One region of the Desulfotomaculum defluvii genome, then DNA from elsewhere that is predicted to be linked to it. Evidence: riboswitches for the same ligand, from Rfam matches in the RefSeq annotation. Region 1 holds a riboswitch; the other holds the start of a gene.

What was found. A riboswitch is a leader RNA that binds a small molecule or an ion and turns the genes downstream of it on or off. The one in region 1 is predicted to bind FMN.
Region 2: linked by a shared signal. The riboswitch ahead of ribB (3,4-dihydroxy-2-butanone-4-phosphate synthase) and the one ahead of ribD (bifunctional diaminohydroxyphosphoribosylaminopyrimidine deaminase/5-amino-6-(5-phosphoribosylamino)uracil reductase RibD) in region 1 are both predicted to bind FMN.

Annotation. Positions count from the first base shown of each region.
Region 1 is NZ_BAAHYV010000007.1:558,327-569,533, forward strand. Features, by position in the region: gene ACYQ03_RS09825 (putative manganese-dependent inorganic diphosphatase) at 78-1,691, shown strand; gene pduL (phosphate propanoyltransferase) at 2,032-2,679, shown strand; gene ACYQ03_RS09835 (acetate/propionate family kinase) at 2,709-3,902, shown strand; FMN riboswitch at 4,074-4,201, shown strand; gene ribD (bifunctional diaminohydroxyphosphoribosylaminopyrimidine deaminase/5-amino-6-(5-phosphoribosylamino)uracil reductase RibD) at 4,321-5,451, shown strand; gene ACYQ03_RS09845 (riboflavin synthase) at 5,433-6,086, shown strand; gene ACYQ03_RS09850 (bifunctional 3,4-dihydroxy-2-butanone-4-phosphate synthase/GTP cyclohydrolase II) at 6,099-7,328, shown strand; gene ribH (6,7-dimethyl-8-ribityllumazine synthase) at 7,363-7,827, shown strand; gene rpmB (50S ribosomal protein L28) at 8,031-8,219, opposite strand; gene recG (ATP-dependent DNA helicase RecG) at 8,393-10,450, shown strand; gene ACYQ03_RS09870 (hypothetical protein) at 10,493-10,732, shown strand; gene gpr (GPR endopeptidase) at 10,745-11,207, opposite strand, start outside.
Region 2 is NZ_BAAHYV010000007.1:1,224,442-1,235,648, forward strand. Features, by position in the region: gene ACYQ03_RS13110 (GNAT family N-acetyltransferase) at 1-79, shown strand, start outside; gene ACYQ03_RS13115 (class I SAM-dependent DNA methyltransferase) at 66-821, shown strand; gene ACYQ03_RS13120 (hypothetical protein) at 927-1,520, opposite strand; partial or broken gene ACYQ03_RS13125 (TetR/AcrR family transcriptional regulator) at 2,697-3,218, shown strand; gene ACYQ03_RS13130 (PEP/pyruvate-binding domain-containing protein) at 3,269-3,871, shown strand; partial or broken gene ACYQ03_RS13135 (PEP-utilizing enzyme) at 3,931-4,317, shown strand; gene ACYQ03_RS13140 (YetF domain-containing protein) at 4,421-5,170, opposite strand; gene ACYQ03_RS13145 (hypothetical protein) at 5,412-5,588, opposite strand; gene ppsA (phosphoenolpyruvate synthase) at 5,885-8,554, shown strand; gene ACYQ03_RS13155 (peptide-methionine (S)-S-oxide reductase) at 8,524-8,814, shown strand; gene ribB (3,4-dihydroxy-2-butanone-4-phosphate synthase) at 8,903-9,556, opposite strand; FMN riboswitch at 9,668-9,814, opposite strand; gene ACYQ03_RS13165 (SHOCT domain-containing protein) at 10,262-10,495, shown strand; gene ACYQ03_RS13170 (hypothetical protein) at 10,670-10,852, opposite strand; gene ACYQ03_RS13175 (hypothetical protein) at 10,873-11,055, opposite strand; gene phnE (phosphonate ABC transporter, permease protein PhnE) at 11,205-11,207, opposite strand, start outside.

The DNA.
Region 1 (11,207 bases):
TTTACGGGCTTTTGTCTTTTATCAACTAGAATAGGCTTGATATGGACATGCTATTTAACTATATTAGGGGGGGAATAATGACATCGTTTGTTTTTGGACACAAGAATCCTGATACTGATTCTGTGGCCTCAGCCATTGGATTTTCTTACCTAAAGAATCGTTTAGGCTTAAACACAGTACCCTGTTCCTTAGGAAAAATTAACAAGGAAACTGAGTTTGTTTTAGATTACTTTGGTCTTACTGCTCCCGCTGTCTTGGAAAATGTTAAAACACAGGTTAAAGATATGGAGTATGATAAGGTAGACGGTATAACTTTAAATACTTCAATTCTGTCTGCCTATAAATTAATGGAACAAAATAATATTAGAACCTTGCCTGTTGTCAATGATAAAAAACAATTACAGGGTATCCTGACCATTAAAGATATTGCTATGGAGTTAATAAAAGGAGATTTTTATAAACTGGATACTTCTTTGAGTAATATTGTCAAAGGTTTTAAGGGCCAGATCCTGACAGGTAAAGATTTTAACGTAAAGGGCAAAATATCAGTTATTGCTTATTACTACAAGAATATTCAAGGCACTTTGGGGCCAGATGATATTATCATTGTTGGAGATAGATATGATATTCTTGAGTGTGTCATTCGGTCTAAAGTAAAGCTGATTATTATTACTGGTTCTGGAGTAATACCTGATGTCTATTTAGAAATGGCTCAATTGAATAATGTGGCCATAATTTCTGTTCCATTAGATACCTATACCACGTCAAAATTGATCAACCAATGTAATTATGTATCCTCTATTATGAAAAGTAGTGGGATTGTAAAGTTTAAAGAAAATGATTACCTTGATGAAGTAAAAGAAGAAGTTTTGCATAACAATTATAGAAATTATCCAGTGGTAAACAATGATAATATTTTTCTAGGTTTCATCAATAAAAAGCATATTATCAGCCCAGGTAAGAAAAAAGTGTTTTTGGTTGATCATAATGAATATTCTCAGAGTGCCGAGGGGTTAAACGAAGCTGATATTCTTGAGATTGTAGACCATCATAAAATAGGTGATATCTGCACCACAAAGCCCATTGCCTTTCGGAATATGCCCGTAGGAAGTACTTGTACCATTGTACATACAATGTTTATGGAATTTAATATTCAAATAACTCCACAAATTGCAGGTGTTTTATTAGCTGGTATTTTATCTGATACCTTACTCTTCAAATCACCCACTACGACGAATATGGATAAAGACTCAGCTATACAGCTAAATAGCATAGTCAAACTGGATATTGAAAACTTTGCCATGGATATGTTTAAGATGGGAAGTTCTCTAGAAGGGCATAGCATTGAAGAGATCTTTTATAGAGACTTTAAGGAATTCGAATTAGAGGGTAGTACCGTCGGAGTGGGTCAAGTTTTTACACTGGACATTGAAGATGTATTTAATCGGAAACAGCAGTTTATCGAGTTTGTAGAGCAAACTCATGAGTATAAGGGCTATTTTCTTACCATGCTTGTCGTCACAGATATTATCAACGAGGGTTCCTATCTACTTTATAAAGCGAGGCATAATTCCCTTGTTTCAACTGCTTTTCAGGTAAACTTGGAACAAGGTGTGTTTGTTCCGGGCTTAGTTTCTAGAAAGAAACAAGTTATTCCTAAAATATTAGAGAGTCTTAATCTTTTAAAGTAATTTAATTCGTTATTGGAAAAATTCTGAAAACCAACTTCAGAAAGAGACTTGAAAACGCGTAAAAAACTGGTTACAATCAGAATTGAGAAAATATACACAAACTTAAAAATAAGATTAGTAAACGAAATGTTATAAAACCTTACGAAGATGTGGAGAAAAAATTACATTTTCATTACATTCTTGTTATAATGGTAAAAGTTACATCAGTCTTAATAAACAACTTATGTTTTATTTATCCAAAATTACAAAACCTATATTAATTATTGTGGAATAATTTTTGGCCATAATTATATATCATCAAGGTTAAAACTAATAAAAATTCAAAAGGAAGTGTTGTACAATGGCAACTAATGAATTACCAACCCGTGTAAATCCTGATGAAATCACCCCAATTCCAATTACTGTGGGGATTTCAGCCCGCCACGTGCACTTGACTACAGAACATGTGGGAATCTTATTTGGAACTGGTCATGTATTAACAAGATTCAGAGATCTGTCTCAGCCTGATCAATTTGCCTGTGAAGAAATGGTGACTGTTGTTGGTCCAAAGGGTGTAATTGAAAAAGTACGCGTACTTGGACCTGAACGTAAAAATACTCAAGTAGAACTGTCTATTTCTGATTGCTTTAAGATTGGTATTAAGGCTCCCCTTAGAGACTCTGGGGATATAAAAGGATCTGCTTCTGTAACCATAGTTGGACCTGCTGGTTCAGTAACAATTGATGAGGGTGCTATCATTGCTGCCCGGCATATTCATATGCATAGTACCGATGCTGAGAAATTTGGCTTAGAAGATGGCGACAGACTTTATGTTAGAGCCAAGGGACCAAGAGGTATTATCTTTGGTGATGTATTGGTTCGTGCTGGTGAGAAGCACAAATTAGAAATGCACATAGATACAGACGAAGGAAATGCTGTGGGTCTGAGAAATGGTGATGTTGTATACGCATATAAGATTCGTGGGCATATTTCTGAGCTTGTAAAATAAAAATTATTAGTGCTAGAGGAGGGAACCACTTGTTAGTCTTAGTTGTTAACTGTGGTAGTTCGTCGATTAAATATAAATTAATGGATATGGTGCAAGAATCTGTATTACTTTCCGGGTTGTCTGAAAGAATTGGCATCGCTGGTTCTCGCATTAAACAAGAAAATAACAAAGGTGAAGAATTGGTACTGGAGCAAGACCTGCCCAATCACAAGGTTGCCCTTGAGACAATACTAAACTGCATTACTGATCCAAAATATGGTGCAATTAAGGACACAGCAGAAATTAAAGCCGTAGGTCACCGTGTAGTTCACGGTGGTGAAAAATTTAATAAGTCTGTGGTAATTGATGCTGAACTTATGAAAGTGTTGGAAGAAATGTCTGAATTGGCACCTCTGCACAATCCGCCTAATATTGTTGGTATCAAAACCTGTCAAGAGCTTATGCCTAATGTAGCACATGTGGCAGTGTTTGATACAGCCTTCCATTCAGCCATGAGTAAACAAGCGTACACCTATGCTATTCCTTACGAATATTATGAGAAGTATAAAATCCGTCGTTATGGTTTCCACGGCACTTCTCACAAATTTGTTTCTCATCGGGCAGCCGAAATTTTAGGTAAACCCGTCAAAGAATTAAAGATCGTAGTTTGCCATTTAGGAAATGGATCTAGTATATCTGCAGTAGGCAATGGAGTATCACAGGATACCTCCATGGGCTTTACCCCACTGCCAGGTCTGCCTATGGGTACTAGAACTGGCGATATGGATCCCGCTATCGTTCCTTTCCTAATGGAAAAGGAAAAACTTAGTATAGAAGAAATTGGTAATGTCATGAATAAGAAGAGCGGCGTACTTGGTGTTTCTGGTATCAGCAGTGATTTCCGTGACCTGGAAGATGCTGCCAACAAAGGCAATGAAAGAGCTGAACTAGCTTTGGATATGTTTGCCTATGGCATTATTAAATACATTGGAGCCTATACTGCTGCTTTAGGTGGTCTGGATGCAGTTGTATTTACTGGCGGTATTGGTGAAAACTCCATGACTATGAGGGCTAAAATATTAAAGGGATTGGCCTACACTGGTTTGCAAATTGATGAAGAGAAAAACAACTCTCGAGGTAAGGAAGTTATTATCAGTAAACCTGGTGCACCCTTTGTAGCTATGGTTGTTCCCACCAATGAAGAGTTAATGATTGCCCGGGAAACAAAAGAATTGGTTCAATAAAAAATTTTAAAAATATATAACTTTGCAGGGTCCCTCTTGGGTCCCTGCTTTTTTTGTTTTCTTAACATGATATCCTGCAATAATGGTCAAAATATTGCAAAATAGAAAGTGAAATAATTAAAGATTGACACACGAACAAACACAGGAATATAATGGAGTTAACTTAATAAACTAAACCTTCAGGGTTAGGTGTAATTCCTTACCGGCGGTATGGCCAAGGCCAAGCCCGCGAGCCCCCAGGGGCAGATCTGGTGAGATGCCAGAGCCGACAGTTATAGTCTGGATGGAAGAAGGTTATAGTTAGAACCTGCAAAGAAAAACCTTTGTAAGGTCTACTTGCCTTTGCCATAAAAACCCTGCTAATGCTAGGGTTTTATTTATGTTCATTATGCAATGGATTTTCTAAGGAGATGAAAAAATGGATCAGGACAGGTTCTACATGCAGATGGCTCTTGAACTGGCAGCCAAAGCTAGGGGTCGCACTAGTCCTAACCCTATGGTGGGAGCTGTTTTGGTAAAGGATGGAGAAGTGGTCGGCAAGGGCTTTCATGCCAAGGCAGGTGGGGCTCATGCAGAAGTGGTTGCGTTGGTTGATGCCGGGGATAGAGCCAAGGATGCCACTGTATATGTTACTCTGGAACCTTGTTGTCATTATGGCAGAACCGGACCCTGTACAGAGGCATTAAAAAAAGCAGGTGTTAAAAGAGTAGTGGCCGCCATGATGGATCCTAATCCTTTGGTAGCAGGTCAAGGGCTAAATATACTGAAAGATGCTGGTATAGAAGTGAAAGCCGGCGTGTTGGAAAAAGAAGCAAGGGAATTAAATGAGGTTTTTATAAAATATATTACCACCAAAAAACCCTTTGTGGTGTTAAAGGCTGCCACCAGTCTAGATGGTAAAATAGCAACTGCCAATGGTGAATCAAAGTGGATTACCAGTAATGAAGCCAGAGAATATGGCCACAGGTTAAGGGATCAGTACGATGCCATACTGGTGGGAGTTAATACAGTTTTGACCGATAACCCATCACTTACAGCAAGATTACCGGAGGGCAGAGGTAAAGATCCCATACGCATTATAGTGGATAGCATGGCTCGAACCCCCACAGGGAGCCAAGTACTTACTCAGGATTCTGCGGCCCACACCATTATTGCCACCAGTGAGAGGGCCCCGGTGGAGCGTAGAGCAAGCCTAATGGCTGCTGGAGCTGAGGTCATTGTGGTTCCTGGCGAAGGACCTGGGGTAAATTTGACCAAACTAATGGAAATACTTGGGGAAAAACAAATATCCAGTGTGTTAATTGAGGGTGGAGGAAAAATATGTGGTTCTGCCTTTGCGGCTGGTATTGTTGATAAAGTTGCTTGGTTTATAGCACCCAAAATTATCGGTGGTGATCTTGCACCAGGTCCTGTGCGGGGCGAGGGAATAAAAAATCTTAAGGATGCCACTCAAATTCATGATATATCAATTCAACAATTGGGAACAGACTTTTGCATTATGGGTTATACCTCGAAAGGGGGGGACAAAATATCTTTACCGGAATTGTAGAAGAGATCGGCACTATTAGAGGCATTTCCAAGGGGCCTAATTCAGCGGGACTGCATATTTTAGGCTCCAAAGTCCTGGAGAACACAAGAATTGGGGACAGCATTGCTGTTAATGGTGTTTGTTTGACCGTTACAACTATGGGCGAAGGTACCTTTACCGCTGATGTAATGGCGGAGACACTGTCTAAAACAAACCTAAGAGATCTTAGGTCTGGTAGCCCGGTTAATCTGGAAAGGGCTTTAAGGCTTGGTGATCGACTGGGGGGACATATGGTCTCAGGACACGTGGATGGAGTAGGAATCATCGTTGGCAAGGAAAAATTCGACATTGCCACCATTGTTACCATTCAGGCCCCACCTCAAGTGATGAAGTATATCATCAAAAAAGGTTCTGTGGCCATTGATGGAACAAGTCTTACAGTGGTTGATTTTGAGGGGGATAAATTTCAGGTATCATTAATACCCCATACAGCCCAGGCCACTGTTCTAGGAAGCAAGAAGGTCGGTAATTCTGTAAATTTAGAATCAGATATAATTGGTAAATATATTGAACGTTTGTTACAGGGACCACAGGAAGATAAAACTGAAAATAGTAAAATCAGTTTGGAGTTTTTAACAGCTAACGGATTTTTATAAGGGGGAGAAGTCATGACACACAAATTTAATACAATTGAAGAGGCTATTGAAGATATTCGTGCAGGAAAAATAATTGTAGTTGTTGATGATGAAGATCGTGAAAATGAAGGTGACCTGGTTATGGCTGCTGAATTAGCCACAACAGAGGCCGTGAACTTTATGGCCACCTACGGACGTGGTTTGATCTGCATGCCCATATATGGTCAGCGTCTTGATGAACTGGATCTGCCAGCAATGGTATCCAATAACACTGATCCTAATGGTACTGCTTTTACCGTATCAGTTGATGCAAAGGAATGTACAACAGGTATTTCCGCTGTTGAGCGTGCCTTAACCATTAAAAAGGTATTAGATCCTACTACAAAACCAGAAGATTTACGTCGGCCAGGGCATATATTTCCACTGCGGGCTCAGGAAGGTGGCGTTTTAGTAAGGACTGGTCACACTGAAGCCGCAGTAGATATGGCCAGATTGGCAGGCTTAAAATCAGCAGGTGTTATTTGTGAAATTATGAAAGATGATGGGACCATGGCCAGGGTTCCGGAATTAATCGAGTTTTGTAAAACTCATAACCTAAAACTAATAACAATTGCGGACTTAATCAAATACCGCAGACATCACGAAAAGTTTGTTCAGAAAGTTGATTCTGCTAAAATGCCTACCAAATATGGTGATTTTGTGGCAGTTGGCTATGAGAGTTTGATTGATGGTAAGGGTCATATTGCTCTGGTCAAAGGAGATTTATCCAGCGTTGAAGCACCCCTGGTACGGGTTCACTCGGAGTGTTTAACAGGGGATGTTTTTGGCTCCGTGCGTTGTGACTGCGGGGATCAACTGGCTAAAGCTATGCAGACCATTGCGCAAGAAGGGGTAGGCGTGCTCCTTTATATGCGACAAGAAGGTCGGGGTATCGGCCTAATGAATAAAATTAGAGCATACAAGCTACAGGATATGGGGGCAGATACAGTTGAGGCCAATTTGGCTTTAGGCTTCCCGGCTGACCTGCGGGACTATGGTATTGGGGCACAAATATTAGCTGATCTAGGACTGACTAAAATAAGACTCCTAACCAATAACCCGCGTAAAATTGCAGGCTTAGAAGGTTATGGTTTAGAGGTTGTTGACCGTGTACCAATTGAAGTTACTGCAGGAAAAGCCAATGAAAAATACCTCAGTACTAAGAAGTGCAAATTGGGACATCTTTTAAATCTAGATAATAATAAGAAAACGGTGAATGAATAATAAATATTTAATCAAAGTAACAGGAGGAGAAACAATGCAGAAAATATTTGAAGGACATTTGCTAGGACAAGGTTTAAAATTTGGCATAGTAGTAGGACGTTTCAATGACTTTATCACCAATAAGTTGCTAACAGGAGCACTGGATGCTTTAAAACGTCATGGCGTAGAAGATGAAAATGTTGAAATTGCCTATGTTCCCGGTGCCTTCGAAATTCCTTTGGTGGCTAAGAAAATGGCTGATGCCAAACGTTACGACGGCGTTATTTGTCTAGGTGCTGTTATTAGGGGAGCAACCCCTCACTTTGACTATGTATCTGCCGAAGTGTCCAAAGGAATAGCCAAGGTTAGCCTCGATAGCAACTTACCTATAATCTTTGGTGTGCTGACCGTAGATACTATCGAACAAGCCATTGAACGAGCTGGCAGCAAGGCTGGCAACAAAGGTTGGGAAGCTGCCAACACAGCCATTGAAATGGCAAATTTATTAAAAACCATCTAACACAAAATGCGACAGCGGGGACGGTTCTCGCTGTCGCATTATTTTTATGCACAAAGAAAGGAGATACTTTTTAACTTTTAAAATTATACCAAGCGCGACAGCAAAAAATGCGACAGCGAGAACCGTCCCCTATGTCGCAATTTTTTAGAAAATAAAAAACGGCCGTGTGGGCCGTTTCGAATTATCTGTATGATTAGGTGCAACTAGATAGCGCGCTGCACTTTTCCACTCCGTAGACAACGGGTGCATACCATGATACGCTTAGGGGAACCATCAACGATAGCTTTAACCCGTTGCAGGTTTGGGTTCCAGGTCCGTTTGGTACGAATATGAGAGTGACTTACTTTAATGCCAACGGTAACACCTTTGTCACAAATTGCGCACTTGGCCATTGTTACACCTCCTTTAATGACACAATAACCATAGGACATAAAATAACTTGCCATAGTTCACTAAAATAGTATACCATAAATAAAGCTAAAATCAAATGAAAATTAATAAATCTTACTACCATGGAATTTGCTCCCATGCTATAATGGAACATATGTTTTGGAATGGTGATATTATGTTGGATCTATACCAATCAATACAGTATGCCAAAGGAGTCGGTCCCCAAAGAGCCATACAATTGGAACGGTTGGGTATTTATACAATATGGGATTTACTATACCATTTTCCCAGGGAATATCAGGACAGGAGCATTATAAGGCCAGCCCATTCCTTTGCCCAGGGAGATATTGCCACTGTAAGGGGTACGGTCATATCGGCCCAAGAAAGCAAGCCTAGAAGGGGTCTGACAATAACAAAATTAGCTTTACAGGAGGGGGCTGGAACCTTTTATGCTGTATGGTTTAATCAGCCCTACATCAAAAAACAATATCCGCCTGGTAAGAAGCTTCTCATAACCGGTAAGGTTGAACGAAGATACAGCATTCCTCAAATTCAGGTTACTGATCATGAAGTTGTAGGTGAAGATGAGGGTTTACACAGCGGTAGGATTGTGCCTATTTATCCATTAACAGAAAAACTTAATCAGCGCTTTATGCGCTCACTACTAAAAACAACCCTAGAACAGGTAGGGTCATTAGCAGAGGAATTTTTACCTGATGCTATACTGGACAAGTATAATTTACCCTGCCTACCAGAGGCCCTAAGAGAAATACATTTTCCAGAACGTCAGGAGTCTTGCCAGAGGGCTCGACGTCGCTTTGTCTTAGAAGAACTTTTTCTGTTCCAGTTAGGACTGTCTCTTCAAAAAGGTCGTATTCATAAAAAAACCAAAGATCACCAGTATACTAAAGAAATACTAACTGATCGTCTTACCCAAAGTTTACCCTTTGAATTAACTGAGGCACAAAAACGAGTATGGCAGGAGATACAAGAGGATTTAACAAGTCCTTTCCCCATGAACCGTTTGTTGCAAGGGGATGTTGGATCAGGAAAAACAATAATAGCAGCCTTAGCCTTATGTAAGGCTGCTGGTGCTGGACTACAGGGTGCCTTAATGGCGCCTACAGAGCTATTGGCAGAACAACATGCTAAAGGCATACAAAAATTACTTGAACCTTTAGGGCTAAAGGTAGCCTTACTTACTGGAAGTACCCGTAGGGGTAGAAAAGAAATTTTACAGTCAGTGGCTGATGGCAAGATACAAGTGATTATCGGTACCCATGCACTAATCTCAGAGGGTGTCAGCTATCAAAATTTAGGTCTGATTGTAGTGGATGAGCAGCATAGATTTGGAGTACGCCAACGTGCTGCCTTACAGGATAAAGGGGTAGTACCTGACGTGTTGGTTATGACTGCAACCCCTATTCCCCGTACACTGGCCCTAACCTTATATGGAGATCTTGATGTCTCAGTTATTGACGAATTACCTCCGGGCAGACAAAGGATAAAAACCTACCACCTTAGTTTAGAACGGGCCGGCAAAGCTGTTGGATTTATTAAACAACAGATCCTAGAGGGTAGGCAGGCCTATGTTGTTTGTCCTTTAGTAGAAGAATCGGAAAAAATAGATACACAGGCTGCAGTTGATCTGTATGAAAGGCTAAAGAAAGCCCTTACAGGCTTTACTGTAGGTTTACTCCACGGTAGAATGAAAGCCCTGGAAAAAGAATCTATTATGAATGACTTTCGTCAGGGTACACTTGAACTGTTGGTTTCCACCACTGTCATCGAGGTAGGGGTAGATGTACCAAATGCCACAGTGATGGTTATTTGGGATGCCCAACGTTTTGGATTGGCCCAGCTTCATCAACTGAGGGGCAGGGTTGGACGGGGTAGTTATCAATCCTACTGCCTTTTGGTGGGAAATCCATCTACCCCTGAAGCAAGGGAAAGAATAGCTGCTATGTGTCGTACACAGGATGGTTTTGATTTGGCAGAAGAGGATTTAAAACTCCGGGGCCCCGGTGAATTTTTTGGCACCCGGCAATCCGGTTTGCCCGAATTTAAAATTGCTAACTTAATTAGGGATGGACAAGAAATTGAGCAGGCGAAAAAGGAAGCGGAAGCATTATTGAAGATTAATTCAGATTTGAAGTCCCCTATTTATAAACAGCTTTTCAAACAATTTGCCAGGCGATTTCCTGGTTTTGTAAAATACGGTGATGTAAGTTAGGCGTGGTTAATGTTACCACGCCTTTATTAGGTTTTTCTAAGTATGATGCAGGAGCTTGGCCAAATAATAATAGCAGAGGTGATGATCATGTTAGTAAATAAAAATGACAAGGATTCTCTGCTAAAGCAAAGGGCCAATGATTCAACCCGATTCGAAGTAGGGCAAGAAATTGGTCATATTGATGAAAGCAATAAGATTGGTTTAACTCAACCAACCACTGGAGCGGATGATTTAACTAAAACCGATCATGGTAATTATGCTGAGTTTAATCCAGGGGAATAGCTATTAGCCATTTTAATGCAAATACTGGCTATACTCTTCCACACTGATGGCTGGGTGGAGAGCAAGGGAAATACCACCGGCAATAACTCTGGCAGTGGTTTCTATAAGGGAGTCAATTTCTTTGGGAGTTACCATTAACTGACCTGATGTATAGGGCTGTAAAATAGCATTGACAATTGGTTGAAAGGTTTCGGAATTCATATTTTGGTAAATTCCCTGTAACTCTGGCTTATCTTTGACTTGTTCCACTAAGCGATCCAGTGTTTCTCCAGCGATAATGGCAGCTGGAACCACTGTGGGTACGCCAATGGCAATAACTGGGACACCCAGGGTTTCTTTGTTTAAACCGGTACGTTTGTTCCCTACACCGGAACCCGGTGCGATACCGGTATCGGCTAATTGAATGGTGGTTCCTATCCTCTCCACGGATCGAGAAGCCAAGGCATCCACAGCGATAACCAGTTCTGGTTTGACC
Region 2 (11,207 bases), 670 kb from region 1:
AGGGTTTAAAAATGGTGTTAACTTTGATGTGGTGTGGATGCAACTGAAATTACCAGGAGGAAACTATGAAAATAATTAATTGCTACCAGGATGACAAACGTGCAGAAGCCTATGCAAAATTGGGATTCACAGGCACTTATTATTTGGCATATCGGGATTTACCGTCCATACTGGGCAAATATATAGTAGGAAAAAACGCTTTAGATTTTGGTTGCGGCACTGGGCGATCTACACGCTTTCTAAAAAGATTAGGCTATACTGCTGCTGGGGCCGATATAGCCGAGGATATGATAAAAATGGCAAGGGAAATTGATCCTCAGGGTGATTATCGGTTGGTTGAAGATGGTAATCTTAGAATTTTTCAATCTAGAAACTACGATCTCATTATGTCTGCCTTTACCTTTGATAATATCCCATTAATGGAGAAAAAAGTGCAACTTTTTAGAGAAATGGGTCGTCTTCTAAAAAGCGAGGGAAGAATAATCAATCTGGTATCTTCACCTGAAATTTATACAAATGAATGGGTTTCCTTTTCCACCAAAGACTTCCCTGAAAATAAGTACGCTAAAAGCGGAGACAAGGTTAAAATCATTATTACTGATATAGAAGACAATAGACCAGTTGAGGATTTTATCTGGACAGAGGAGGATTATCAGGAGGTTTACAAAAGAGCAGATTTAGAGGTGGTACATATTTATAAACCACTGGCTAATGAGAGTGACCCGTGTAAATGGCTTACTGAAACAACAATTGCACCCTGGACAATTTATATATTAAAAACAATAAATAATAATGTTTCTCACCAACAAAAAGGATGGTGATTCGATATGCTATGGGTAACTTCATTATATTTAATTAAGTATTTATGATAGCAAGGGGATAGACAAATGAAACCTCGAAGTGAGACCTGATTCTGTAGAAGTTTTTTATAAAACTGGTTCTTCATTATGATACTTGAGCAAAAATAGTAACAGTAAGGTAGGCTTTCCAAAAGCAAATACCATTGCTACATAGTTATATAAAGCAAAGAAACGTGTTTCGAAAATATCAGGGAATGGCGTAAAGGCAATAGTAATTATGCTTAGAAGAACTGGTGTCAGGTAGCATATAAAAATCCAGGTAAACCACCTAAAGAGGTTATCATTATGAAGTTTGTACATATTAATTGATGTTCTAAAGCCATAGAAGTAGATAATTCCAACTGTAATCTGTGGTAGAAGGTATATGAATTCATTAAAGGTATTACTTTGCACTAGGGCAACTATACTAGAACCAAACCAAACTAATATTAGAACTGCCAACCAGCTAGGTTTGATAAAACAAAGAAACTGTGTCTTAGTACGATAGTTATAAAGGGCATAGACCAACAGTAGGGCAACAATTAGACTACAACCCAGGGTTATTGAGAGGTTTATTTGCTGAATAACACTAAATACTTCCGAGCCTAAAGCCTTGCGAAGGAAAGTCATGAAATAATTATATAGTAAATTTTCAACTTTTAAGAAAAACGAAATAACCATACTGACAAATATCCATTTAAATAAGGGGGAACCCATTCTTCTATAGTGTCGCCATGCTAAAACTACTATAAGGACATGTAATACAAAATTTATGTGGCTAGCGAACGTGTATGCACTTATATTAATATTTTTCAGGATACCAGACTGTGAGATGATGACAGATAGGCCAAATAGGATACCCAACACAACAGGTATCATTTGTTTATAGTTAATCAACTATCACACTTCCTAAATAATAATTTCTTATCATCAATTACTTCTCTACTCTTCAATCTATTCCTTTCCATTATCTCAATTTTATTAAGGCTTGAGGGATAATTGCCCACTTCTATTCCCCACTCAGAAAGATACCAGCCGAAGCAACAGCCAACCGATAATCTGAACAATTGGTACGCATTAGCTGATTAATGTTCAACAAACAAAAAAGAGATAAGTTATAATGAATATAGATTCTATGTAACGGGGAGAAAAGTTATGTATATAGTGCTATATGTGTTTTCACTTGTATTAATGGGATATACATTTTTTGTCAGGATGTTAATTACATCGGATATACCCCCCTCTTTTACAAATGGAGAGGTACTTCATGTTATTGTTAGTTCTATATTAATGTTGGTGTTATTTATTTGGAGTATAAATAAAGCTACTAATATAACAAAAAATATTATTATCCTAATTCCCAATATTACAGTTTTTATGTTTTATTCTTATGGCTTTTTTAACTGTCTAAGAAATTATATTTATTATAATGACCAAATGTTATTAATGGATTTAATTTTCCTATTTGAGATTTTATTAGTGGTGACTTATTGTCTGTATAATTTGAGAAAAAAGAAAACCAAAACCATATTTTAAAAAAAGAAGCGATAATAAAAATTTATTGATATACATTCTAGTAATACTATTCACCAATGAACTATAGGCCATAATACTTATCGGTCAAATCAATAGCGAAATACATAAAGCAAAGCTTCTACGGCCCTTAAGTGGCGAAAAGCTTTGCTTTTACTTTGTAAAATGTTAGGATCAAAGGTTTTAATAAGGTGGCTCTAATAAACGGAACATTGCGATTTCACCACGCTAAAATATTCAAAATTGTTCTTTGGTATGTAAAGATTATTATGGAAATAACAAAGAAATTTTTAAGGCAAAGGAGTATAAGAACGTCAGGGTTTTAACAATACAACTATGGAGCAGATAGCAGAAAAAGCTGATATTGCCAGGAAAACCTTATATAACCATTTCCCAGTGAAAGAAGCTATTGTGGATCAATATGTAAGAGAACTCTCAATGGGCTTTGCTAAGGAGACCTATAAAGTTTTACAGAGCTTGCCCGATACCAGGTCGCGCTTATTGGTTGCCCTGGATAAGGCTTATGAGTGGGTTGAAATTAATCCAGAGATTACAGGAATATGTCTAGGCTACCGTTTAAAAAACATGTATCAGGGTTGTGGTTATAGTAGCCAAACAGGGACGCAAAGCACCATGGCTGAGATTATCAGGTTGGGCCAGGAAGCAGGCGAAATTAGACGAGATGTATCAGCTAAATTACTAATGACGCAAATCGAGGTTCTCCGTGGTGCCGTTATCTTAGATTGGTTACAGGACCCAGCAAGGTTCGATATTCGTAAGGAGATGGCTAAAGTAGTAGATTTGTTTCTCTACGGGTCAATTAACAGGGAAGAGACTACAAAATAAAGATTTTAAAAGGTACAACGCCCACCTAATAATGAAAGAGTGGTGTAAATATGAAATCCGAGGAAAAAGTCTTTTTAACATGGCAAGAGGCTTTTCAGTCAGGTGCTCAGGTTGCGGGTGGCAAGGGTTGGAATTTGGGCCGCTTGGCAAAGTATGGGTTTAATATTCCTGTAGGAGGTGTATTCACTACTCAGGTTTACGTAGAGTTTATCAAGTATAATAAGTTGCAGGATATGATTGAAAGCATTTCAGGAGAATTAACCCTTGAAAATATAGAAAAACCAATTATACTGGGCAGATTGCTTCAACTTAGACAAAAAATTCAAGATGGCTCTCTACCACCGGATATCCTAAAAGCTTTCTTACTTAATAATGAGTGTATGCTAGGAAAACCCTTAGCGGTAAGATCATCTGCATCGGCTGAAGACTCAATTAAAGCATCCTTTGCAGGTATACATCAATCCTTTCTGAATGTTTGTGGTTTGGACAATATTCTTAATGCTATCAAAGGTTGTGCCTCTCTATGGTCCACTGAGGCGGTTATTTACCGCAAAAAACTAAATATAAGTGATAATGACGTATTGCCTGCGGTAGTTGTGATGGAAATGGTAAAGGCCACTGCTGCCGGAGTTGGTTTTACCTGTGATCCCTAAACAGGTCGTCAGGACGTTTTAGTTGTCAATGCCAATTTTGGTATACAGAACCAATTATCCAAACCTCTGGTAACTGCCTGAAGGGGGTGCCCGTTGCTGCCGGTAAGGCCTCCGGGGTAGCAAGACTAATCTTCCACCCCAATGAAGGAAGCAAACTTCAGCCTGGGGATATTTTGATAGCACCTTCCGCCGACCCGGGATGGACTCCTTTATTTTTAAAAGCTGGTGCAGTGGTTATGGAAACGGGAGGCTTTTTGTCACACGGAGCTATTGTGGCCAGAGAATACGGAATTCCCGCAGTAGTAAATATACCAGGTGTCATGAGTATTATAAAGAATGGTGTTAAAGTGGTTGTAGATGGAGATGAAGGTAAAGTATATCTCGATCAATCGAGATATACAGTTTATCCCAGAAGGGGTCAGTCCCTACATACGTTACCAACTTAACGAACTAAAGACTAGCAAGCTGCCCCATCTAAAGTTGTTACGCAGCGAAAAGGATTGCATGGAAGAGTCCTAATAGAATATTTTATGGAAAAAATATCCTGTCCTATGCCATTGATGGCTCTCCGTGAGATCCTGTTCTTTCAGAGGCATTATTTTTTAGGCTAAAGTATAACTTTCCTTTAGTATCCAGCATAGCCACTAGAACATCCCTTGGTGATTGTATATAATTTTTCTCTAGTTCACCCATAAGCCATTCCTCACTAAGGTTTATCAATTTAAGATTTTCATTTATGATATTTCCATCTTCAATTAATATGCTGGGGTAACCCTCGTATTGGGTATTGATGTTCAGATCCGCAGGAGTGGCAGGACGGTACTGTGATTTTGCAAGTACGCTGATCTTGCCTGAAGGTTCTAAAACAGCAAATTCCACTTGGTGAAGATAGAAAAAGTTCTTCTGTCTTAATTGGGACATTAAATCATCAAGATTATACCTTGTTTTCCTCATGGCCTTCTCTAATAACTTTCCATTCTGTATTAGAATGATCGGCTCATCCTCAAATACCCTTCTTAATTTGGACATTTTTAATGAAACAAAACTTAACATTATTTGGAGAATAGCTAATGCCCCTATTGTGGTGATAACCCCTCGGAGGCCACCTGTGCTGTTATTAAGACCACCCGCGGCAACACTGCCGATAGTTATACTTACAATAAAATCGAACAGAGTTAACTGCCCAATTTCACGTTGGCCCATTAGTTTGGTTAAAATCAGCAAGTACGAATATACAAAAAAGGCTCTCAACAACCATTGGATAGTTGTAAGGTCTTGTTGACCTTCCCAAAAGGGCATAGCAGTCTTCCTCCCCACCTTTATTCTTTTACTTATTCTCTACCAACTAGATTAATATATTCCTCAAATCTTTTAACAGACAACTTGATAAATAACCATAAAATAGCAAATTAGAGAAGGTTAATATGCCCTTCTCTAATGTATTCTAAAGACGTAAGTCCCTTAATAATAGCTCACAAAAAAAGTTTGCAAGGAAACAAAATCGGCTGGGTCGGTTTACTTCCAACTCAGCCGAATACACTTATAATTTGAACTCATCCTTTTTAGCTGCCTGGACAATACTTTTATCTAGCTTCATTCCCTGGGGATCACCCAGTTTTTGCTGAATGAAATCCGCTCCCTCTGTTACCCCGGGAATAAAGGTCTCATTCTTTTGACTGCCTTTCTTTTTATCTGTGGCACCTGGTTTACGTGGCATATACAGGCCTCCTCATCAGCTAATATTTTATCATTTATTAGCTTATCCGGTGAGGCCAAAATTATTTACCTAACACTAGCTCGCCATATAGATATAGGTGGGCTGGGGAATAACGATATCCTGTGAAAGTCTGATGGTTTACAAATTAAACTCTTCCTGAATTAATTATAGCATATAAAAAATGGTCAATATAGACTATATATTCTCATTTACCACTGCTAAAATGCAATAGAACTCTAATAAGATTTGTTGAAAAGGAAACCAAAAGAAATGTGATGGTTAAGGAGAGATGTAGAATGAGTTCTTTGGTTCTCGGTTTTCAGGAAATAAAAAAAACACAGCTTTTGCTCGTTGGCGGAAAAGGGTTAAATTTAGGGCAATTATCAAAAATTCAAGGAATACAAGTACCAGATGGATTTTGTGTTACAACAGTGGGATATCAAAAAGCCATCGAACAAAACGAAACGTTTCAAGCATTGTTGGATCAACTAACAATGCTAAAAATAGAAGATCGAGATCAAATTGGTGAACTCAGCAGGAAACTTCGACAAATCATTATAGAAGTAGAAATTCCTTCTGATGTTGTTAAAGAAGTTTCTTACTTTCTCTCCCAGTTAGGCGATGAACATGCTTATGCAGTGCGTTCTAGTGCCACTGCTGAAGATTTAACACATGCCTCTTTTGCTGGTCAACACGACACCTATTTAAATATCATCGGGAAAGAAGCAATCTTGCAGCATATCAGTAAATGTTGGGCTTCCCTTTTTACAGATCGTGCGGTAATCTACCGAATGCAAAATGGATTTGACCACAGCCAAGTTAATTTATCTGTTATCGTTCAAAGAATGGTTTTCCCACAGGCTTCAGGGATTTTATTTACCGCTGATCCGATTACTTCTAACCGAAAGCTACTATCAATCAATGCCAGTTTTGGACTTGGAGAAGCACTGGTCTCTGGCTTGGTATCTGCCGATTGTTATAAAGTAAAGGAAGAGGAAATCGTCGAAAAAATGATAGCAACCAAAAAATTGGCTATCTATGGACTAAAAGAAGGCAGAACAGAGACACAGCAGATCGATCCTGCTCAACAAAAGACTCAAACACTTACTGAACAACAAATTTTACTGCTAGCACGCATTGGAAAACAGATCGAAGCTTATTTTGGCTACCCACAAGATATTGAATGGTGTTTGGTTGATGATACATTTTACATTGTCCAGAGTCGACCAATCACAACTTTATACCCCATTCCTGAAGCGAATGATCAAGAAAATCACGTTTATGTATCTGTGGGTCATCAACAAATGATGACCGACCCCTTGAAACCATTGGGAATGTCGATATTCCAATTAACATCTTTTGGACCCAGGTTTAAAGCTGGTGGTAGGTTGTTTGTTGATGTCACACATCAATTGGCTTCACCTGACACCAGAGAAATTTTATTAGATGCAATGGGACAACACGATCCACTCATAAAAGACGCACTCATGACCATAATAGAGCGAGGAGATTTTATAAAATCATTTCCAAATGATAAGAAAGGACAGAGTCCCAGTAAAAACAATAAGGGTATGTCGTCCGCGGGTTTTCAATCGCAAATCGAAAACGATCCGACAATCGTTTCTGATTTGATAAAGAGTAGTCAAACATCGATAGAAGAATTAAAACAAATCATCCAAACGAAATCAGGATCAGATTTATTTGATTTCATTCTAGAAGATATCCAGCAATTAAAGAAGATTTTATTTGACCCACAAAATTTAGGTGTGATTATGGCAGCCCAAGATGCTTCAGCATGGATCAATGAAAATATAGAGAAGTGGTTGGGTGAAAAAGACGCAGCAGACACGCTTTCACAATCTGTACCAAACAATATTACTTCTGAAATGGGTCTGGCGCTATTGGATGTCGCTGATGTGATTCGTCCTTATCCAGAAGTAATTGATTATTTACAACGTGTAAAAGATGATTACTTTTTGGATGAACTGGTTAAGTTTGAGGGTGGACAGGAAACCCAAGAGGCTATCTATGCTTATCTTAACAAATACGGAATGCGATGTGTCGGAGAAATCGATATTACTAAAACTCGTTGGAGCGAAAAACCAACTACACTTATCCCGATGATTCTTAGTAATGTTAAAAACTTTGAGCCTAATGCTAGCCATCGAAAATTTGAGCAAGGCCGACAGGAAGCTTTAAAAAAAGAACAAGAGTTAATAGATCGATTGAAGCAATTACCGGATGGTGAACAAAAAGCCAAAGAAACTAAAAAAATGATCGACCTAATTCGTAATTTCATCGGTTATCGTGAATATCCAAAATACGTCATTGTTAATCGCTACTTCGTTTATAAGCATGCTTTACTGAAACAAGCCGAACAACTGGTACAAGTAGGCGTTATTCATGAAAAAGAAGATATATACTATCTCACTTTTGAAGAACTTCGCGAAGTCGTACGGACAAATATAATTGATTACCAGATCATCAGCAAACGAAAAGACGAGTACAAATTATATGAAAAACTAACTCCCCCACGTGTTATCACATCTGATGGTGAAATCATTGCAGGTGAGTACAAACGAGAAAATCTCCCCGCCGAAGCTATTGTAGGTCTACCTGTTTCTTCCGGTGTTATAGAGGGACGGGCACGTGTCATCTTAAATATAGAAGATGCTGATCTAGAAGATGGAGATATATTAGTCACCTCCTTTACTGACCCTAGCTGGACACCACTGTTTGTATCCATAAAAGGCCTAGTCACCGAAGTAGGTGGACTGATGACCCATGGAGCAGTTATCGCACGTGAATATGGCTTGCCAGCAGTTGTCGGAGTAGAAAATGCTACCAAGCTAATAAAAGATGGGCAACGCATTCGCGTGCATGGAACGGAAGGGTATATCCAACCATTCCAAAACGTTCCCTTCCTTTCAACTTCATGGCAAAAGACCGACAGGGAAATGATATAGGGACTCAGTATCATACAGGGATTTATTATACAGATGAACAAGACAGGGAAATAATAGTTAATTCATTAATAGAACTCCAGAAGAATTATGATAATCCGCTTGCTATCGAAGTATCTAAGTTACAAAACTATTACCCTGCCGAAGCATATCATCAGAAATATTTAGAAAAGAACCCAGATGGTTATTGTCATATAGGAGAAGGAAAATTTGAAGAAGTAATAATGGCACAAGACCATAAATTGAGGTACCGACCAAAATAAAAAGAGTTTTTTGAAAGCTAATACTTAATTATACCCAAAAAAATAATAGCCCCTTTACTATTTACTCAGGGGCTATTACGGAGATTTACTAACTTATCTTTCGGTCAATTGATTTTCTGAAATTCACTAAATCTTGGACTGATAGTACACAAAAGTTGTGCTTATTAGCAAAGGTAACAATCTCTGGTAGGCGAGCCATAGTACCATTTGGGTTTGTTAATTCACAAAGTACCCCTGCAGGTTTAAGTCCCGCCAATTTCATAAGATCTATCGTTGCCTCAGTATGTCCTTGGCGTTCCAACACGCCACCGGGACGTGCTTTTAGAGGAAAAATGTGTCCTGGTCGGTTTAAATCTTCAGGCTTGGCATTATCCGCAATTGCGGCCTTTACTGTTCTAACACGGTCTAAGGCAGAAACACCAGTTGTAACTCCATTTGCTGCTTCGATAGACACGGTAAAAGCAGTTTGAAACCGACTTGAGTTATGATCAACCATCATGGGTAGTGCTAAAGACTTTACCTTTTCATCAGTAAGACATAGACATACTATACCACTGCATTCACGTATTAGCATTGCCATTTGTGCATCAGTAAGTGTTTCCGCAGGAAATATTAAATCTCCTTCATTTTCACGATCTTCATCATCCGTAACTAATACTCCGTGACCGTTGCGTAGTGAACAAAGTGCCCTCTCAACCCGTTCATACGGGTTGCCAAATTGAACAAGTAAATTCTGATTCATGGTAATCCCCCTTTTGATTTTTAACTTACCAGAATCAGGGCGTAAAGACAGACAGCTGCCTATTAATAACGGCAGCATGAGAAATATTATGCTGTAGTAGGTTACTGACTGTCTTATCCTCTTCCATCCGGACTATACCGTCGGCCCTGGTTTCTCACCAGATCTGCTGTCCTCCCTTAATGTAAAGGAGCGCTCGCGGGCTTCCAGTCTAAACTGGTTACCGCCGGTGGGGAATTTCACCCCGCCCTGAGAATAAGTTACGTAAACTATACCACTTTACCAGACCTTGTCAATATATTTTAGCATTAATTAGAAAATTTTGTTCGGCCATCCACACAAACCATTAAGCCAGAAACATGCTAACCAATGGAGTAACCCGTTCGATCTTTATTACATTCTATGAGCCATTAGCAATAGTTTCTAAAAAGGTGCTGCTCGCTTTATTGGCAGCTATCTCACTGCTTTAGCTGTGGGTAGTGCCAAACGTGTCGTTTAGACATCGGTAGTATATACCTTCATTTTCTGGAGATTTTAAATATCACAAAAATGTGATATTTTGGTGACAGTGTTGTAACAACCTTTTTATATACTTAAAACTGTAAGACCTCCATCACTATCTTTGGCTAGATTTGTCTCCGCGCAGGCATCCTTTTAAAACAACCCGATGTGGTAAACAATAAAGTAACCAAAATAAAGGAGGAATGCATGATGCCAATGATGTACGGCGGTTATGGCATGGGCTTTGGGGGAATATTGATGATGTTAATTCCCCTAGCCTTGTTCGGGCTTGTAATTTACTGGGCAGTAAGTGCCGGGATGAAAAATGCCCTCAAGGAAAATTCTTCTTCTAATGCCCTGGATATATTAAAATCTCGCTATGCCCGTAATGAAATTACATCCGACGAATATAAGCAGCTGAAAGAAGAAATTTCCCGTTGATCAACCAGTTTAATATGACCCTCCTCTTTATAACAGATCAAGAAGCCAATCCTCTCAGGTTGGCTTCTTGATTTTTTCCTAGTCCTATTTATTTCATATATAATAAGAGATAATTGATGGATTAGTTGAAGGTGTCTTGATAAAAATTAAAGGACCATATTGACCCCAAAAAATCTAAGGAACTTGCTTGGTAGCAAATTGACACTCCCGAACACACATATCAAGATGGTGGACGGATTCAGTAAGAGTGGACTTTAAACGAACATCTTGGGTTTTATTAGTAAACGACTGAAGTTTATTCAATGTATCTTGACAATCTTGAATGCATTGCTGGAGTTGCTGTTGTTGTTGATTCATTCATTGCACCTTCTTTCAGATTAAGATTTAGCCATTTCTTTAGCATCAAGACAACTGTGTATGCACATCTCAATATGACGGTCTGCTTCTGCAAGAGCCATGCGTGCGCGGTGATCTACGGTACCGTTAGCAATATTACGAATCATTTGAGCAGACTGTGTACATTTGTCGATACAGTTTTGAATATCTACGTTTGTGATCAATTTATTCACCTCCCCTTTTTTCATATGTATTATGCTCACTCTAGGCAGGTCAATATGCAATATTGTTCCCTTTATTCCCCTATCCAAGCAAACAGTCGCTATAAAAAATAACCTTCCGATCAAAAGGGAAGGTTATTAAAGGTATAAATTTA